2 linked regions of the Limibacter armeniacum genome follow. The protein of the gene in region 1 interacts with the protein of each later gene in a pairwise test. Links are inferred from orthologs where the notes say so. Each region holds a gene or a part of one and is shown in the gene's direction. Other genes may lie near its edges.

The links.
Region 2: the proteins of V6R21_RS21635 (region 1) and groL interact in binary tests that used the Escherichia coli proteins (3 or more experiments, as listed by UniProt). The link is inferred for Limibacter armeniacum from one-to-one orthologs.

What each region holds. Positions count from the first base shown.
Region 1 is NZ_JBAJNO010000009.1:933,068-941,667, forward strand. What follows is about bases 453-3,377. They hold V6R21_RS21635 (ABC transporter ATP-binding protein), read left to right. Parts: upstream 453-1,501; coding sequence 1,502-2,254; downstream 2,255-3,377. Other genes in these bases: V6R21_RS21625 (SDR family oxidoreductase), read right to left, coding at 453-600; V6R21_RS21630 (MlaE family ABC transporter permease), read left to right, coding at 754-1,482; V6R21_RS21640 (mechanosensitive ion channel family protein), read right to left, coding at 2,731-3,377. In the rest of the region: more of V6R21_RS21625, read right to left, coding at 1-452; more of V6R21_RS21640, read right to left, coding at 3,378-3,552; V6R21_RS21645 (oxygenase MpaB family protein), read right to left, coding at 3,704-4,570; V6R21_RS21650 (C40 family peptidase), read right to left, coding at 4,729-5,916; V6R21_RS21655 (dipeptide epimerase), read right to left, coding at 5,978-6,991; V6R21_RS21660 (serine hydrolase domain-containing protein), read right to left, coding at 7,109-8,374. UniProt on the Escherichia coli protein: Part of the ABC transporter complex MlaFEDB, which is involved in a phospholipid transport pathway that maintains lipid asymmetry in the outer membrane by retrograde trafficking of phospholipids from the outer membrane to the inner membrane.
Region 2 is NZ_JBAJNO010000009.1:810,786-819,412, forward strand. Bases 2,751-5,702 are described here. They hold groL (chaperonin GroEL), read left to right. Parts: upstream 2,751-3,386; coding sequence 3,387-5,018; downstream 5,019-5,702. Other genes in these bases: V6R21_RS21175 (co-chaperone GroES), read left to right, coding at 3,041-3,319; V6R21_RS21185 (hypothetical protein), read left to right, coding at 5,187-5,702. Outside these bases: V6R21_RS21165 (sodium-translocating pyrophosphatase), read left to right, coding at 1-2,190; V6R21_RS21170 (hypothetical protein), read right to left, coding at 2,250-2,588; more of V6R21_RS21185, read left to right, coding at 5,703-5,801; V6R21_RS21190 (SanA/YdcF family protein), read right to left, coding at 5,853-6,566; V6R21_RS21195 (aldose epimerase family protein), read left to right, coding at 7,213-8,256; V6R21_RS21200 (alpha/beta fold hydrolase), read left to right, coding at 8,592-8,627.

The sequences.
Region 1 (8,600 bases):
TGACTTACTGAAACGCTCTTCAGGAAGGTCTACCCCATCCCAGCTTGCCGTACGGGTAGCACCCGGCATTACTGTTGTCACCTTTACATCATACGGTTTCATCTCTTCTCTCAAACAACGGGACATTCCCAACATGGCATGTTTGGAAATTGCATATGTACCTCCATTGGTATAAGCCATAAAGCTTGCCACTGATGCAATATTGAAGACATGACCTTTCTTTCTTTCCATCATTTCCTTGACAAAACCTTTCGTAATGTAATAAGCACTGAAAAGGTTCGTATGCATCATCAGCTCAAAAGTACTGTCTTCTTCTTCATGAATGGAACCGGGAATAAAAACACCCGTATTGTTAACCAATACGTCAACCGGTTGTCCAATACGATGCACAAACTCTATAAACTTTTTTGCATCTTCCTTTACAGACAGGTCTGAGGATTGTACATATACTTCAACGCCATAAGTTTCCTCCACCTCTTTCTTCAGTGCCATCAAGGTATCAAGTGAACGGGAGCATACCGCTATATTATGTCCTTCTTTGGCAAATCTGTGAACGATGGCTTTACCAATACCTTTTGAACCTCCGGTTACGACAATCATAATAAAAATATTCTATGTTAATTTTATCCGTGAAACTTCAGTGTTTGAAAACTCTACTATCTTTGTGAGAGTTGCGTTATAGGAAAGATACAAAACTGCATGCATTTCATGCAGTTGTTTGAACAAAGGTAAAATAAAAACAATCCAATTTGAATGAAAACCTTAGGGAGATATATGCTCTTTATGGGAAAGCTGTTTGTCAACAGGGAACCCATCAAAGTTTATTGGCAAAGATTTGTGGATGAATGTATCCAAGTCGGAAACAACTCTATTTTTATCGTATCTATTATCTCGTTATTCGTAGGTGCGGTGATCGTGGTTCAGATGCTTAACGCACTCGACAACCCACTGATTCCTATCACAATCGTTGGTTTTGCAGAAAGGGAAATGGTCGTACTGGAGTTTGCTCCAACCGTTACTGCCATTATTTTGGCAGGTAAAGTAGGCTCCAACATTGCCAGTGAATTAGGTACCATGCGCATCTCAGAACAGATTGATGCCTTGGAGGTAATGGGTATCAATTCAGCTTCGTACTTGGTGCTACCTAAGATTATTGCAGGTATTGTAATGTTCCCTCCTCTTGTCATTCTTTCAGCATCTTTAAGTGTTGCTGGTGGTTACATTCTGATCATCCTGACCAAGCTGATGACACTGGAAGACTACATTAATGGTCTCAGAATGCAATTTGACCCTTTCACAGTTCCTTTTGCCCTGATTAAGGCATTTGTATTCGGGTTTATTGTTACTTCGGTTTCTGCATTTGAAGGATACCATACCAAAGGCGGTGCATTGGAAGTAGGACAATCTTCAACCAAAGCCTTCAACAATAGCAGCATCCTGATTCTGTTTGCTGACTTGTTGCTTGCCAACCTACTTCTCTAACTAACCAGATTATCGAGCTATGATTGAGATCAAAAACATAAAGAAATCATTCAACGGGAAAGAAATTCTGAAAGGTATCAATGCAACCTTTGAACAAGGTAGAACCAACATGATTATCGGTGCCAGTGGTACAGGTAAAAGTGTGTTGCTAAAATGCATTGTTGGACTAATAGAACCTGATGAAGGAGCCGTTGAATTCAATGGCAGAAATTTCTACAAATCCGATCGGGAAACCAAGAAGCAAATACGCCGTGAGATTGGGATGCTTTTCCAAGGTGGAGCCTTGTTTGACTCCAAAACGGTAGCTGAGAATGTCCGCTTTCCGCTAGACATGCTGACTACAATGCCCTTGGATGAAAAGTTGGACAGAGTAAATACCTGCCTGAAACGTGTTGGCCTTGACCATGCAATGGAAAGAATGCCATCCGAGATCAGTGGTGGTATGCAGAAACGTGTCGGCATTGCCCGTGCTATTGTGATGAACTCACAATACCTTTTCTGTGATGAACCAAACTCAGGACTCGACCCCAACACTTCCCTGATGATTGATAACCTGATCCATGAGATCACGCACGAATATAACCTGACAACCATTGTCGTATCACACGATATGAACTCTGTAATGGAAATTGGTGAATATATCATGTTTATGCATGAAGGGCATAAGCTATGGGAAGGAAACAATGACAATATCCTGGATGCAGATTGTCCAGAACTTCAGAAGTTCCTGTTCTCCAATAAATTGGTTAGAAAATTCAAGGAAGAGCACTAATCAATTCTCAGCTAACATTTAGCACTAAACCCCTTGTTCTAATCTGTAGAACAAGGGGTTTTTTAATGTTAACACCCCTGCCGCAGGAATATCAAAAACAATGATTTTGTTAATAATGGAAGAAAACACATAAAATTTACCCGTTTATTTAGATCATTTTTAAATAAAAAATTGTACGTTTGGGACATGATTTATTTAGATTAAGTCTAATCAAGGAACACACACTAGCTTATTATCTCTAATACTCATGGACGTTACAAGAAACTTTTGCAACACAACTAGCCAACAACTTCTGGAGATGCTTAATATGGACACGGCTTTTGATACTGCCGAATGTTCTTGTGAAGGAAAAAAGAAGTGCTGTAAGAAATACAAAAAGAAAGGCAAACACTGTAAGAGTTGCCCTATCAAGTAATAAGATATTGAAGAAGCTGAAAGAATCTGTCAGGTTTGACTAACATCCTCTTTCAGCTTTTTTATGCATTATTATGAACGTGTACATCCATTTGTGGGAATGGGATATTGATACCCTGCTCATTAAATGCGTTGTAAACTTTTTTGTTCATATCAAAAAACACTGGCCAAAGGTCTCCACTCTTTGTCCATACCCTCACCACTAGGTTTACAGAGCTATCTGCCAATGCAGAAACAGCTATAAAAGGCTCAGGTGTTTCGTGTATCCGCTCATCCTGAGCGATCAATCCTCTCAGAATCTCCTGTGCTTTATCCACATTATCACCGTATCCTATACCAAACGTCCACTCTACCCGTCGATTTGGCTCAACAGAGTAATTCGTTAGTGTGCCTGTAGAAAGCGGTCCATTGGGAATATAGATCGTTTTGTTATCCCCTGTCTTCAAGATTGTCACAAAAATCTGAATCTCTTTCACCACTCCCATAAATCCCTGAGCCTCCACAAAATCCCCTACCTTAAAAGGCTTGAATATCAAGATCATGACACCACCTGCAAAGTTCTGCAAGGTTCCCGATAACGCCATTCCAATTGCTAAGCCTGCTGCACCTAAAATAGCAACAAAGGACGTCATCTCGATACCCATTGTACTTAATACAGCAATGACTAGCAGCACCTTCATCAGCATATTGAAAAGGCCACCCAGAAAAGGCTTCAGGCTTGGGTCAAGGTTTCGCTTATCCAGTTGTCGCTTAATCATGGCAGTGAGTGCTTTCACAACCCAAAGACCAATAATCAGGACAATAATGGCGGCCACCAGTTTTGGACCATATTCAAAAATCAGGTCCTTCAGTTTTTCAGAGTAGTTATAAAGGTTATCTCCCATTATGGAATTGATTTAATTGATTGAAGTATTTTGATATAAAAAGGTTCAAGCGGGAGGGGTTTCTAGCTTTTCCTATTAAAAAGATAGAACATTTCAATGAAATGTTAAATAACTGAAGGTAAAATTGATAGGCTGATTCTAGAAATGATCCCTACCCATGAATAGGACATTTCCCCTTTGGAAAAGTTCCTAGTGACTCAATAGCATAACCAGCAGGATAGGTTGGTCGCTTACGAGTAGTAGTCAGTACCGGCGTTTTCCGTTTTGGCAACATCCTCAATATGCCAGCCCTTAATTGCATCCCTTTTCCCACCATTTTTCGCAGCCATTTAGGCGGATGGGGAAACTTCATTGCATCAAGCAACGGATTGTCCATCATGGCATACACCACATACCTACCTAAAGGAAAAAATACCTTAGGCATATAAAAACCCAAAAGCAGGTTTACTGTAATATTTCCGATTACCTGATTGGAAGACTCAAAGCGAAAGTGCTTCTCTTCAAAACGTCTATTGAAGTCTTCAAAAGCGTCATACGTCTCAGGCATACCTTTGATGTTCATGCGCCTGCCTACCTCACACCAAAAATAGAAAGAAGCCATTTTTTCCTTTTCTGACAATGGTCTCCATCCATACTTTGCATTCCATCTAATAGGCTCAAATATAAAGGTACTCAGGACATAGAGCATATCCTCATTACCGATATTGTAATAATTATGCATAGCATTCATTCTCCTGAATGCTTTTTTTCCTCGCTCACTGTTATAGCCGTTTTCTGAGATTTCAGCCAAAATCAGTTCCGTATCATCATAACGTTTCATCGGATGCTGCTGAAACTCTCCGGTCTCTTCCAATAACTTTGAAATGGACGGTACCGCAAAAGTTCGGAAAAGTGCAAATTCCAATGCCTTCTCAGTGTCCCACCAAAACACCTGAGTTCCTAAATAGAATACAATTCTCTGATGGTCTTTTACAGGGTCTAATTGCTCAATTAGTTTGGTAGGACTAAGTTTTTTCATTGATATAATTGCTTTAGTAAAATGCTACTTACCTGATTAGATACAGTTTAATCTACATAATTTCACATTGAGCTACGAATTTATTTTCCTTAAATAGTAAAAAGCCACCCCAAAAGGCTTGAGGCGGCTTTTTACTATATTTTCGATCAACCTATCGGTTATAATGCTTTTGATATTTTTAAGTCAATCGTCTCTTTCAGGTTTTTGCTACCCAAAACTCTTTTCACATGCAACAGCCTATTGAGGTTATACTCATCATAGTTTTCAGCAGTAGAGTCTACACTGCTGATTCTTACATGTCCTGAAGAGTGAATAAACGATTGGTTCCCTATCCACATACCTACATGTGTCACTTTCTCAGTAGTGGAATCCGTTGCTCCTCTTCCGAAAAACAGCAGGTCTCCATCCTGAAGATTAGCAAAATTATTAAGAGTATCAATCTCATCTCCAATACGTACCTGTTGCGATGCATCTCTTGGTAGAAGCAAACCATTAGCAAAGTATACTCCTCCAGTAAAACCGCTACAGTCTACACCTTTATAAGAATTCCCCCCCCAGTTGTATGGCAGCCCCAAATATGTCTTGGCTGTATTGACCAGATTTTCTTGTGTAAGTACTCTTGTCTGTTTCCATTCCTCGATTGGCATTGCCTCACTTTTCAGGACGAAGCCTTCACGGCCATCTGGGAATTCTACTTTATATCGGTGTGTCTGTGTTTCTTTCAGTGCCAACAAGTTACCATATACAATATCAGAGACCGTCTTTTCCTTATCAAAAGTATTTTCATACACAAAGCCAGTAGGTTTGGTATAAATTACTTTAGGCCTGCTATCCCAACTTTGTTTTGCCTCACTTGTAGCCAACTCAATTGAACCGTTACTGATCCACCCAATATAATGGTCTGTTGTCTGGACACGGTACCAACTTCCCTCCTTTTCCAATACTTTCAGGACTTCTCCCATCGTAGCCTGCTTGGCCATTCCAGCTGAGTGACTACCCCTTACCCGCATATTGGCAACCGAGATATTGACTACAGCAAAATGATTATCTCCTAGTTCTGCCTCAGGAAGTAACTCCATTCTGTCAATCACTTCACCTTTTTCTGAAAGTGCCTTCAATACAGCCTCCTTTACTTCTGGCATATCCGTTTTACCCAACAGCACCAACTTTCCTTCCTCCAGTTTCAAAACAGGTTCTGCAACAGCCAAGCGCTTATCAGATACATGCTCATTAATTACTTGGTCTGTCAATTCTTCCAAGCTTTTAAGACGCTCTTCCGCTTGTCCATTACAGCTATACAAGGCAACAGCCAATACCACACTGCTAGTCCACTTTAAAAATTTCATCTTACTATCTGTTTATATTATTCAGAATGTATTTTGGTTTTAGCTTCTACATTCATTTGGTTTATTTCCAATGAGCACCGTTTCCGTATCTCTCAGGGTAAATCACCTTGCCAAAATCCAACCTAACTCCTTCAGCGGGGTCTTCCTTTAGCAGGATACTCCCATCCATATCCACATAATCCAACATAGGCAACAGTTGTGCTATTGCGGAGATTCCCACAGAAGATTCTGTCATACAACCTACCATCACCTTCATATCATGTTGCCTTGCCTTCTCTATCATTCTACGGGCTACCGTTGGACCACCACATTTGGTCAACTTGATATTGATACCATGAAAATGTCCTACACACTTCTCAACATCTTCTTCCCTGATACAAGATTCATCAGCTACCAAAGGCAATACAGATTGTGCATACACCTTTTTCATCCCTTCCCAGTTCTCTGGCTCCATAGGCTGTTCCACAAATGAAACTCCCATTTCCCTAAATGCGGCTGCATTCTTGACCGTTTCCTCTACTCCCCAAGCACAATTGGCATCTACACGAAAGTCTGCATCAGAATGCTTACGTAACTCACGGACAATATCGATATCTTCTTTTGTACCTAGCTTGATTTTATAAACAGGCCAAGGCATTTCTTCCATCTTTGCCACCATATTGGCGATGGTATCTATCCCTATAGTATAATTGGAGAGTGGTAAATTGTGAGGTTTCAATCCCCAGTATTGATAAGTCGACTGACCATTCAGCTTCCCATAAAGGTCATAAGCAGCCTCATCCAGTGCACATAACGGAAAAGTGTTCCCTTTCAGTTCCGCACTAAGCAAAGCATGAAGCTCTTCGGGCGTTCCCCACTCAAAGTACTCCACAATGGCACGTACCGACTCAATCCCTTGTAGAATCTGTGTTTCTGTTACACCAAAGTAAGTGTTAACCGTAGCTTCTCCATATCCCATATGTCCTCGTTCCTCAATTGACACAATGATTGAGCGCTGAACATCTCGCTGGCTGTGTGCTGTCTTAAAAGTATGTTTCAGTGGCAGATCCACTGATTTCATATGTAATTTTCTCATCCTCACCTATAAATTTCACTTTAAGGCTTCTCTCTTATTTAAAAAAACGGAGCCATTTTGACTCCGTTCCATTTATCCATACAATTGTATGTTTTATATAATCCTCACTTGTTCTGATTACATATCTCCATCCACCAATGTAGGCTTCAGTTTTTCAAAGATGGCTCTTGTCAGGTCCTCCTCTACTGTATAAAGTCCGGTTTTACCTTCTGCCACCAAAGAGCTGTTGACTATATATACAATTCCAAAGTTATGCTCCTTATTGAAGAACATCAGGCTATGCAAACCATAGGCATCCCCAGTATGCCCAAACAAACGGTAATCTGGTAACAGCTCGTCTTCTATATGAGCACAAAGTCCTACCATTTCAAAAACCTTGTCTCCATCTGTCTTGAAATGAATCGAGTTCATCAGCTCTACCGTTTCAGGTTTCAGGATCTCTTTGCCTTTGTAAGTTCCTTTGTTCATATGCAGTTGCATGATTTTACTCAACTCCTCTGCACTTGCCCTAAAGCTTCCTTGAGGTCCAAAAGCTACACCATTCCAACCTGCTTTATAATCTTTCAAATCTTCACGCGCATTAGGCTTTTCCCCTTTATGGTTATCCGTTTGTGGCTCCCATTTCTTTTTCGGGTCAAGGTCTTCACGGCGGTACAATACTGACAACTCATTGATATCAGGAAGGTCATTCACATTAAAACTTCCCGAAATCTCCAAAGGTCTCAGAATATGGTCACGCAAGTAAATATCAAAACGCTCACCTGACAGCTTTTCAATCAGGTTACCAATTACCCCAAAGCCCAGATTGGAATACTCGAAGTGAACACCAGGCTTGTTATCGCTCCAAGTGGAGTCGCTGTAATACTTACCTTCTTTCTTAAATACTTCTTCAATGGATGGGTTGCGCTCCTTATATGTATCCATTAGAAAATCAAAATAGGCATCGCTGTCAGATAACCCCGAAGAGTGTGTCAGGATATGCTTGATTGTGATCACTTCTGCTGGATGTTTTGGGTTGCGCAACTCAAAGCCCAAGTACTTGCTAACATCTGTATCAAGGTCAAACTTGCCTTCCTCATACAGTTTCATCAAGCCTGTTGTCACCACATATTTGGAAATGGAAGCAACTCTGTATTTTGTTTTTGCAGTTACGGGCTGCTGACGTTCAACATCTGCCATACCATTATAGTAACTGAATACTTCCTTCCCATCCTTGATGGCAAGTGCACTCATTCCCAAAATATCATATTGCTTCTGAAGCCCATTCAAGGTTTCTTCCAATGTTTCTTCTTTTACAGATTCACCCATAGTCTGTTGTTGTGGGGATTTTTGACAGGACAATGTCCCGAAGGATAGTAATAGCAAAAAGTAATAGTGTTTCATTTTGGATTTATAGTTTTGGTCATTCAATGCTTATGCTGTAGCTAAAACCTGTTTATTTCTGCTGCTTACGTTTACCTTCCCCATATTTTCAAAACATGTTTAAAGCAATTTTAAAATAATTTTTTGCATTATTCTACTTAATAAAGGATTAATACAACAAATCACGGGAATCAGTGAGTCGATACCATATTCCATGAGTCTACTTTTGACACATCCTAATTAACCT
Region 2 (8,627 bases), 120 kb from region 1 along the record:
CCAGCAATGGCTGTTGTAGGGCTTCTTTATACCTATATGAAAGCCTCATGGGTAACCAGACAGGACCCTGGTGATCCGAACATGCAGGAACTAGCCCAACATATTGCCGACGGTGCAATGTCTTTCCTGAAAGCTGAGTGGAGGGTACTGGCTATATTTGCTGTCATAACGGCTTCGCTCCTTGCTTACTCAGGCACATTAGTAGAAAACTCATCACCACTGATTGCCATCTCATTTATCATAGGTGCCATTTTCTCTGCTACAGCAGGGTATATCGGTATGAGGATCGCTACCAAAGCCAATGTACGTACTACTCAAGCAGCACGTTCGAGCCTGTCCAAAGCCTTGATGGTTTCTTTCTCAGGAGGCACTGTCATGGGAATGGGGGTTGCAGGGCTTGCTGTATTGGGGTTGAGCAGTCTCTTTCTTTTATTTTATTACCTATATGTTGTACAGACAGGTGCTGGTGTAAATGGAATTGAGATGGAACGGGTAGTTGAAGTATTGGCAGGTTTTTCTTTGGGGGCTGAGTCTATCGCATTATTTGCACGTGTAGGTGGTGGTATCTATACAAAAGCAGCTGACGTAGGTGCAGACCTTGTAGGCAAAGTAGAAGCAGGAATACCAGAAGATGACCCCCGAAACCCTGCAACCATTGCTGACAATGTCGGGGATAACGTAGGTGATGTTGCCGGCATGGGCGCTGACCTTTTTGGGTCTTATGTTGCCACAATTTTAGGCTCAATGGTGTTAGGTCGTGAAATTGTCTCTAATGGCGATCCTGTTGGAGGAATTGGTCCTGTAGCCTTACCCATGTTTATCGCAAGTACCGGCTTACTGTTTTCCATCGCAGGAGTAGCTTTTGTTCGGATCAAAACGGATGATGGGGATGTCCAAAAGGCACTTAACTTGGGCAACTGGTCATCCATTTTACTGACCGCTATTTTTTCCTATTTCCTTGTTGGCTGGCTTTTACCGGAATCCCTTTCATTCAGAGGGCAAACATTTACACCAATGGGCGTTTTGGGCGCCATCATTACAGGACTAATAGTTGGAGCACTGATGTCTTACCTAACGGAGTTCTACACTTCCATGGGAAAACGTCCTGTCAACACAATTATTCAGCAGTCTTCCACCGGACATGCCACCAATATCATTGGAGGAATTTCTGTTGGCATGGAGTCTACCGCAGTACCAACCTTGGTGCTTGCCTGTGGCATTACAGCGGCTTATAGCTGTGCAGGACTTTATGGTGTTGCCATTTCTGCTGCTGGCATGATGGCAACTACTGCCATGCAACTTGCCATTGATGCTTTCGGTCCCATTGCAGATAACGCTGGTGGTATTGCCGAAATGTCAGGACTACCAGAAGATGTCCGAAAAAAGACGGACGTTCTGGATGCTGTTGGTAACACCACTGCTGCGACAGGTAAAGGATTTGCCATTGCCTCTGCTGCATTGACTGCCTTAGGACTTTTTGCCGCCTATGTTGGTATAGCTGGCATTGATTCCATAGATCTGTATAAAGCTCCCGTCTTAAGCTCTTTGTTTGTGGGCGCCATGATTCCATTTATCTTCTCTTCACTTGCCATAGCCGCTGTAGGTCGTGCTGCAATGGCAATGGTTCAAGAAGTTAGGCGACAGTTTCGTGAGATTCCCGGAATCATGGAGTATAAAGCCAAACCTGAATACGGAAAGTGTGTTGAGATTTCGACACAAGCTTCTATTCGGGAGATGATATTACCCGGTCTGATTGCGCTACTAGTCCCTGTTTTCTTTGGCTTTGCGTTTAAAGGTGTTTTTGAAAGTACTTCTTCAGCGGAAATGCTTGGCGGTTTATTGGCAGGTGTAACCGTTTCTGGAGTTCTTTTAGGGATGTTCCAAAACAATGCAGGTGGAGCTTGGGACAATGCCAAAAAGTCTTTTGAAAAAGGGGTCCTGATAGAAGGAAAAATGACTTTTAAAGGCTCTGATGCTCATAAGGCATCTGTAACAGGAGACACTGTTGGCGATCCTTTTAAAGACACTTCAGGTCCATCCATGAATATCCTGATCAAGCTGATGTCTATCGTATCACTAGTAATTGCTCCCTTTATCAGCATCAAGTCCAGTCATATCAATGAGAAGCCTAAACAAGAAAAAGTCTACAAGGCAAACTCTCCTTCCCCAATACTCAAGAAAGTAAACTAAGGAAGATTTCCTTCATGAAAAAAGCCCTTCAGAAATATATATTTCTGAAGGGCTTTCGCTTATGCAAGAAATGTATTTTTAAGTCTCTGGATATCTTCCTCTGTTACTCTGATATCGGCTTCAAGTTTTACAGCTTTTTCTCTCATCAAACTGAAAAACTCACGCCAATCTTCCAATACACACAAACCTCTCCTGACCTGTAATGCTTCCAGTTCTGCATGAAACTCAGGAAATGTCAACTCCCACCACCTTGATAACTGCGATGGCACATGTGCAATATTGTAATCCCTCTTTAGCGCCTGAAAAAACTGATTGGTTAATTGCTGTTTCTGTGACGACAGAAAAGCATGGAGTTGCATCGCTTCCTCCAACTTGGGGTTATGCGTAAATTTGTTCATAAGATTTTATTTTCTCGACCAAACGGTTGTGTTGTTTTAGCTTAATTAGGCTTCTGCATGGGTTTCCGTTCAATCAGGTTATCAACAATAATACTTCATAGCGTCAACGACAACGGATCTCACTCTATTTTAAAGTGATCCATATTGCAAAATAAAAACATTTATCCTTCTCTCATTATTCCCATAACCCTTTTTCCTCGACTTCTGTTTTTATTGCACAAAAAGGCATCAGGGATTTCATGACAGAACTGTCAGCCTTTCTGCTTTCAACAGATCGCGTATGTCATACTCTGCTGTCACACTGACAAGAGAGTCTGCAAATTTGTCAGTCCTTTTCACGATTCTGACCTAAATACAAGTTAAAAGTGGAATTGGCACAAGAAGTGATAAATCGTTAGGCGAAAAGGATAAATTTATCGCAAAAAATTAACAACGTTAAATCGTAAAATAAAATGTCAACAGTAAACATCAAACCACTTGCTGACAGGGTTCTGGTTGAACCTGCAGCAGCAGAAACTACTACAGCATCAGGCATTATCATCCCTGACAACGCAAAGGAGAAACCACAGAAAGGAACTGTTGTAGCTGTTGGTCCTGGTACTAAAGATGTTGAAATGACCGTGAAAATAGGTGACACTGTACTGTACGGTAAATATGCGGGTACTGAGCTCAACGTTGAAGGCAAGGACTTCCTGATCATGAGAGAGGCTGACATCTTCGCTATCATCTAATACCAAGTAGATAACTGATTTATCTAGTCGAACAATTTTTGATTTAAACACTAAAACACATATAAAAATGGCTAAAGAACTTTTCTTTGATGCAGACGCAAGAGAAGGTCTGAAAAGAGGCGTTGACGCATTGGCTAATGCAGTTAAAGTAACGCTAGGACCAAAAGGTAGAAACGTAATTTTGGACAAGTCTTTCGGTGCGCCACACGTAACAAAAGACGGTGTTTCTGTAGCTAAAGAAATCGAACTGGAAGAGCCAATTGAGAACATGGGTGCTCAGCTGGTAAAGGAAGTTGCTTCCAAAACTGCTGACCAAGCTGGTGATGGTACTACAACTGCAACAGTACTGGCACAAGCGATTTTCCACTCAGGTATCAAGTACGTTACAGCGGGTGCTAACCCAATGGACGTTAAACGTGGTATTGACAAAGCAGTAATTGCTTTGGTTGCTGAGCTGAAAAAGCAATCTCAAACAATCAACTCTAATAAAGAAATCGCTCAGGTTGCTTCTATCTCTGCAAACAACGACGCTGAGATCGGTAACATGATTGCTGAAGCGATGGAAAAAGTTGGTAAAGACGGCGTTATCACTGTTGAAGAAGCAAAAGGTACAGAAACTGAAGTAAAAACTGTAGAAGGTATGCAGTTTGACAGAGGTTACCTGTCTCCTTACTTCGTAACAAATACAGAGAAAATGCAGGCTGAAATGGAGTCTCCTTACATCCTGATCTATGACAAGAAGATCTCGACAATGAAGGAACTGTTGCCTGTATTGGAGCAAGTAGCTCAAACTGGTAAGCCATTGGTAATCATCGCTGAGGATGTTGATTCTGAAGCATTGGCTACATTGGTAGTAAACAAAATCCGTGGTGCGCTGAAAGTAGCAGCTGTAAAAGCTCCTGGTTTCGGTGACAGAAGAAAAGCAATGTTGCAAGACATCGCTGTATTGACTGGCGGTTCTGTAATCTCAGAAGAGACTGGCATGAAGCTGGAAGATGCTAGCCTTAACATGCTGGGTACTGCTGAAAAGCTGATCATCGACAAAGACAACACAACTGTTGTAAACGGTAGCGGTGAAAAAGCGGCAGTAGAAGCTCGTGTTGCTGAGATCAGAGTTCAGGTCGAGAACACAACTTCTGACTACGACAAAGAAAAACTGCAAGAGCGTCTGGCTAAATTGGCTGGTGGTGTTGCGATCATCTACATCGGTGCTGCTACTGAAGTAGAAATGAAAGAAAAGAAAGACCGTGTTGATGATGCTTTGGCTGCTACAAGAGCTGCAGTTGAAGAAGGTATCGTAACAGGTGGTGGTGTTGCTTTGTTGAGAGCTTCTGCTTCTCTGGACAACATTGAAACTGAGAACGACGACCAAGCTCACGGTGTTACTATCGTAAGAAACGCAATCGAAGCGCCACTGAGAACTATCTTAGAGAACGCTGGTGTTGAGCCTTCAATCGTTATCCACAACGTATTGGCTCACGAAGGTAACTACGGTTACAACGCACGTACTGACAAGTACGAGGACTTGGTTGAGGCTGGTGTAATCGACCCAACTAAAGTAACTCGTCTTGCACTGGAAAATGCTTCATCTATCTCTTCTCTGTTGCTGACTACAGAATGTGTAGTTTCTTCGAAGAAAGAAGAAGGTGGTGCTCCAGCAATGCCTCCAATGGGCGGCGGCATGCCAGGTATGATGTAATTCTAGATGCTAGACATCTTTATATAAAAAGAGGGTTCCTGATTTCGGGAACCCTCTTCTGTTTTCAAGAATACCTATATTAACCGATTTATAACTACATTTGTAGTAAAACTAAACAACAATATTTTTCAACTCATTAAATCTACTATGCCTTCTAAACGATTTTTTTTGGATGATACCAAAATAGACACAATAGATATTTCATCAGGCTTTAATTGGAAAAACACAACTGTTAAATTCAATGACAAAGAAATTGGGAAGTTGAATAATAAAAAAGCCTTAAAAGAAGGAGGTGAATTCCAATTGGATGCTAATAGAACCTTAAAAATCCAATTAAAAGGTAATTATCAACCCGCTTTAGAACTACTCGTGAATGGAGAGCCAATCAAAGGTTCCGCAACTGATCCAGCTGAACAGTTAAATCAAGTATCTAAAATGGCCTTTGTTATTGGTGGTCTGTCAGTAGTGGCAGGGTTGATATCTGAGTTCATGAACTTTCCCATCTTAAACCAACTCGGGATCAACTTTTTCTCATGTATCTACGGCTTAATCATGATAGGCCTTGGCTTTTGGGTAAAGAAAAGATCATATATAGCCTTAGCATTAATCATTGGACTATTTATTTTTGACATTATTGGCTTGTTTATGTTAGCTATAGAAAATGATCACAATCCAACAAATGGAATAATGATGAAAGTTTTCTTTATCTTCTTTTTTGCAAAAGGATTTCCCGCTATTAAAAAACTAAAAGAATCGGAAACCGAGCTTTTGAAAGCAGCATAAAAACACACTCCCATTAAGATTAAGATCTTAATGGGAGTGTTTCATTTCCTGTTATATATAGATTTTTCGCCCTAGGTATTTAGGCTGCACATTCAGTACATATAAATCCAACATTACTTTTACCCTTGCCAAATACTCTCTCAAATGAGTTTGCAAGTGGCTTCGAAAGCTTACGTTTTTAGCATTGTAAGCAACAGCACTAATCCCTTTATGCTTGGCTATATAAACTGCTCTCTCATTCTGGAATTTTTGGGAAATAATAGTAATCTCCTGCTGATTAAATATTTCCTTAGCCCTTACCACTGAGTCTAAAGTCCTGAAACCTGCAAAATCCATAATAATCCTTTCAGACGGCACCCCTCGCTTCATTAAGGCTGCTCTCATATCACGAGGCTCGTTATAATACCTGCTGCTATTATCACCACTTACAATGATATACTTGATCTTCCCTGCCCTGTATAGCTCGACTGCTGCATCAATACGATAGTGAAAGTACAAGTTCTTTTTACCTGACTTCACAAACTTACTCGTTCCCAAGATCAACCCAACCCTATTGGAAGGCACCTCAGTTACACTATCATAGGTCAGTGACTTACTGTAATTGGAAATAAATGTGTCGCAGGCAAAAATAACCCCAACCATAAGTATGGCAATCAAGACCACCATCTTTGAAATTTGGGATATTTGGTTTCTCCTTTCTGCCAGATAATCTCTCAACACACTCATTCTTCTAGCATTACAGATCTTGTATAATTCAGCGGGCATCTTCTCTTCTTTTCTTCAATTCAAACAACAGTAACCTTGTCATTTTTGGCAAACATTCCTTGGTTACTGATAGCCGGTTAAAATCTTCTGGGTAAGAACGTAACGTCAACAGTTCTTAACAGCTAGATTCAAAATTTGTGCAAACATTCCAATCACACAAAAAACAATGCATACGATTACACATTTGTTTTACAAAGGACAGCCTTTGGAATCAGTTAGGCAATAACACAACTCAACTTTAACAGACCTAAACAGACTAATAAGATCTGTTAACTAAATGAAAACCAACAACCTTCGCCTTTTCTCCTTCAAAACAGTATAAGTTTATAAGCAATCATAAAGCAAATACTGACTAAAATATTATTTCCACAAGCCTATCTTAGGTTTTAGAAAGGGTTATTTATAACTCTTTCAGGTATCCACTTGGGTAAGGTTTCTTACCCTTTGGATGTCCTTCTCAAACAGTTAATTTTATTGTTTATTAACCTGTTCATGCTTGTTAAGCCATTGTCCTTTGGGCAGTGGCTTTTTTTCATGCTATATTTCTAAACGTTATGGACAAATAAAGTGTTCAAATTGTATATTTTGAAGCTTGTCGCTAGATTTGACGATAGTTCAATCGATCTAAATTCAGAATAAATCACCTATGGCACAGGTCTCAATTAAAAAAGAGTTTTGGGGAAAGGTAGATGACCATGACGTTTACCTATTCACCTTAGAAAACAAACAAGGCACTAAAGCGCAATTCACCAATTTCGGAGCCCACTGGATCAGTTTATTTACAGCAGACAAAAACGGACAATTCACAGATGTTTTAGTAGGGAAAGACTCTTTAGAGGGTTTACTGAAAGAACATCCTTTTTTTGGCTCAATTGTCGGGCGTTATGCCAATAGAATAGCCAATGGTAAGTGTCAGATCGATGGAAAAGAATATGAGTTTGCAATCAATAACGGACCTAATCATTTGCATGGAGGGATCAAGGGCTTTGATAAGTATGTATGGCATGCTGAAGCTTTGGATGATGCTGTTCGCTTTAATATGATCAGCCCAGATGGCGATGAGGGATATCCAGGAACACTACAGGTTTCTGTTACCTATACGCTGACAGAAGAAAATGAAATCAAGATTGATTATCATGCCACCACAGATAAGGTAACGGTTATCAACCTGACCAACCATGCTTACTTCAACTTAAAAGGAGATGGCACAGCCCTCAACCACCTAGTTGAGCTAAATGCCAGCAAATATACACCCACTGGCGACACCTCTATCCCAACAGGTGAACTGGCTACTGTGGCAGGTACACCAATGGACTTTACCAAAAGTAAACCTTTAGGACAAGAAATTGACGTTGACTTCCAACAACTCCAATTTGGACATGGCTATGACCATAACTATATCATAGACAAACAACCCGATGAATTGGGGTTTGCGGCAAAAGTAATTGAGCCAGAGTCAGGACGAACGCTAGAAGTACTGACCACAGAACCTGGTGTACAATTGTACTCTGCCAACTGGATCGGTGGGTGTGAAGCAAAAGGTGGCAAAATTTTGAATGATCGTGATGCCTTTTGTCTTGAGGCTCAAAAATTCCCAAATAGCCCCAACCAACCGACATTCCCTTCTGCTACCTTGAAGCCAGGTGAAACTTACCGCCAGACGACTATCTATAAATTCGGCCATCAATAGTCAACCTACGATAGCTAGTATATAAATAGACCCCGAAAGTCCTGATCCGGCTTTCGGGGTTTTGCTTTATGTTAAATTCCATTTCCAGTCAACCATCCTTCCTTATATATTCACCAACAAATGTTCATTCATTGATGAATATTTATTATTTTATATAAATAAAACAAGGTTATGCATTTCAGGTCTTCACCTGCATATCTCTCTTAACCTTAAAAAAATCTATTTGGTGAAGGCTTCATTCAGCACGTAGAAGACCCATTTCGCTTGTGATCCTAAAAACATCCAAGACTTACACAACACAGCTATACTACCTCAATAAATATAACAATACTAACATGAGCCATGCACTTTTAATGAAATACACCAATGAT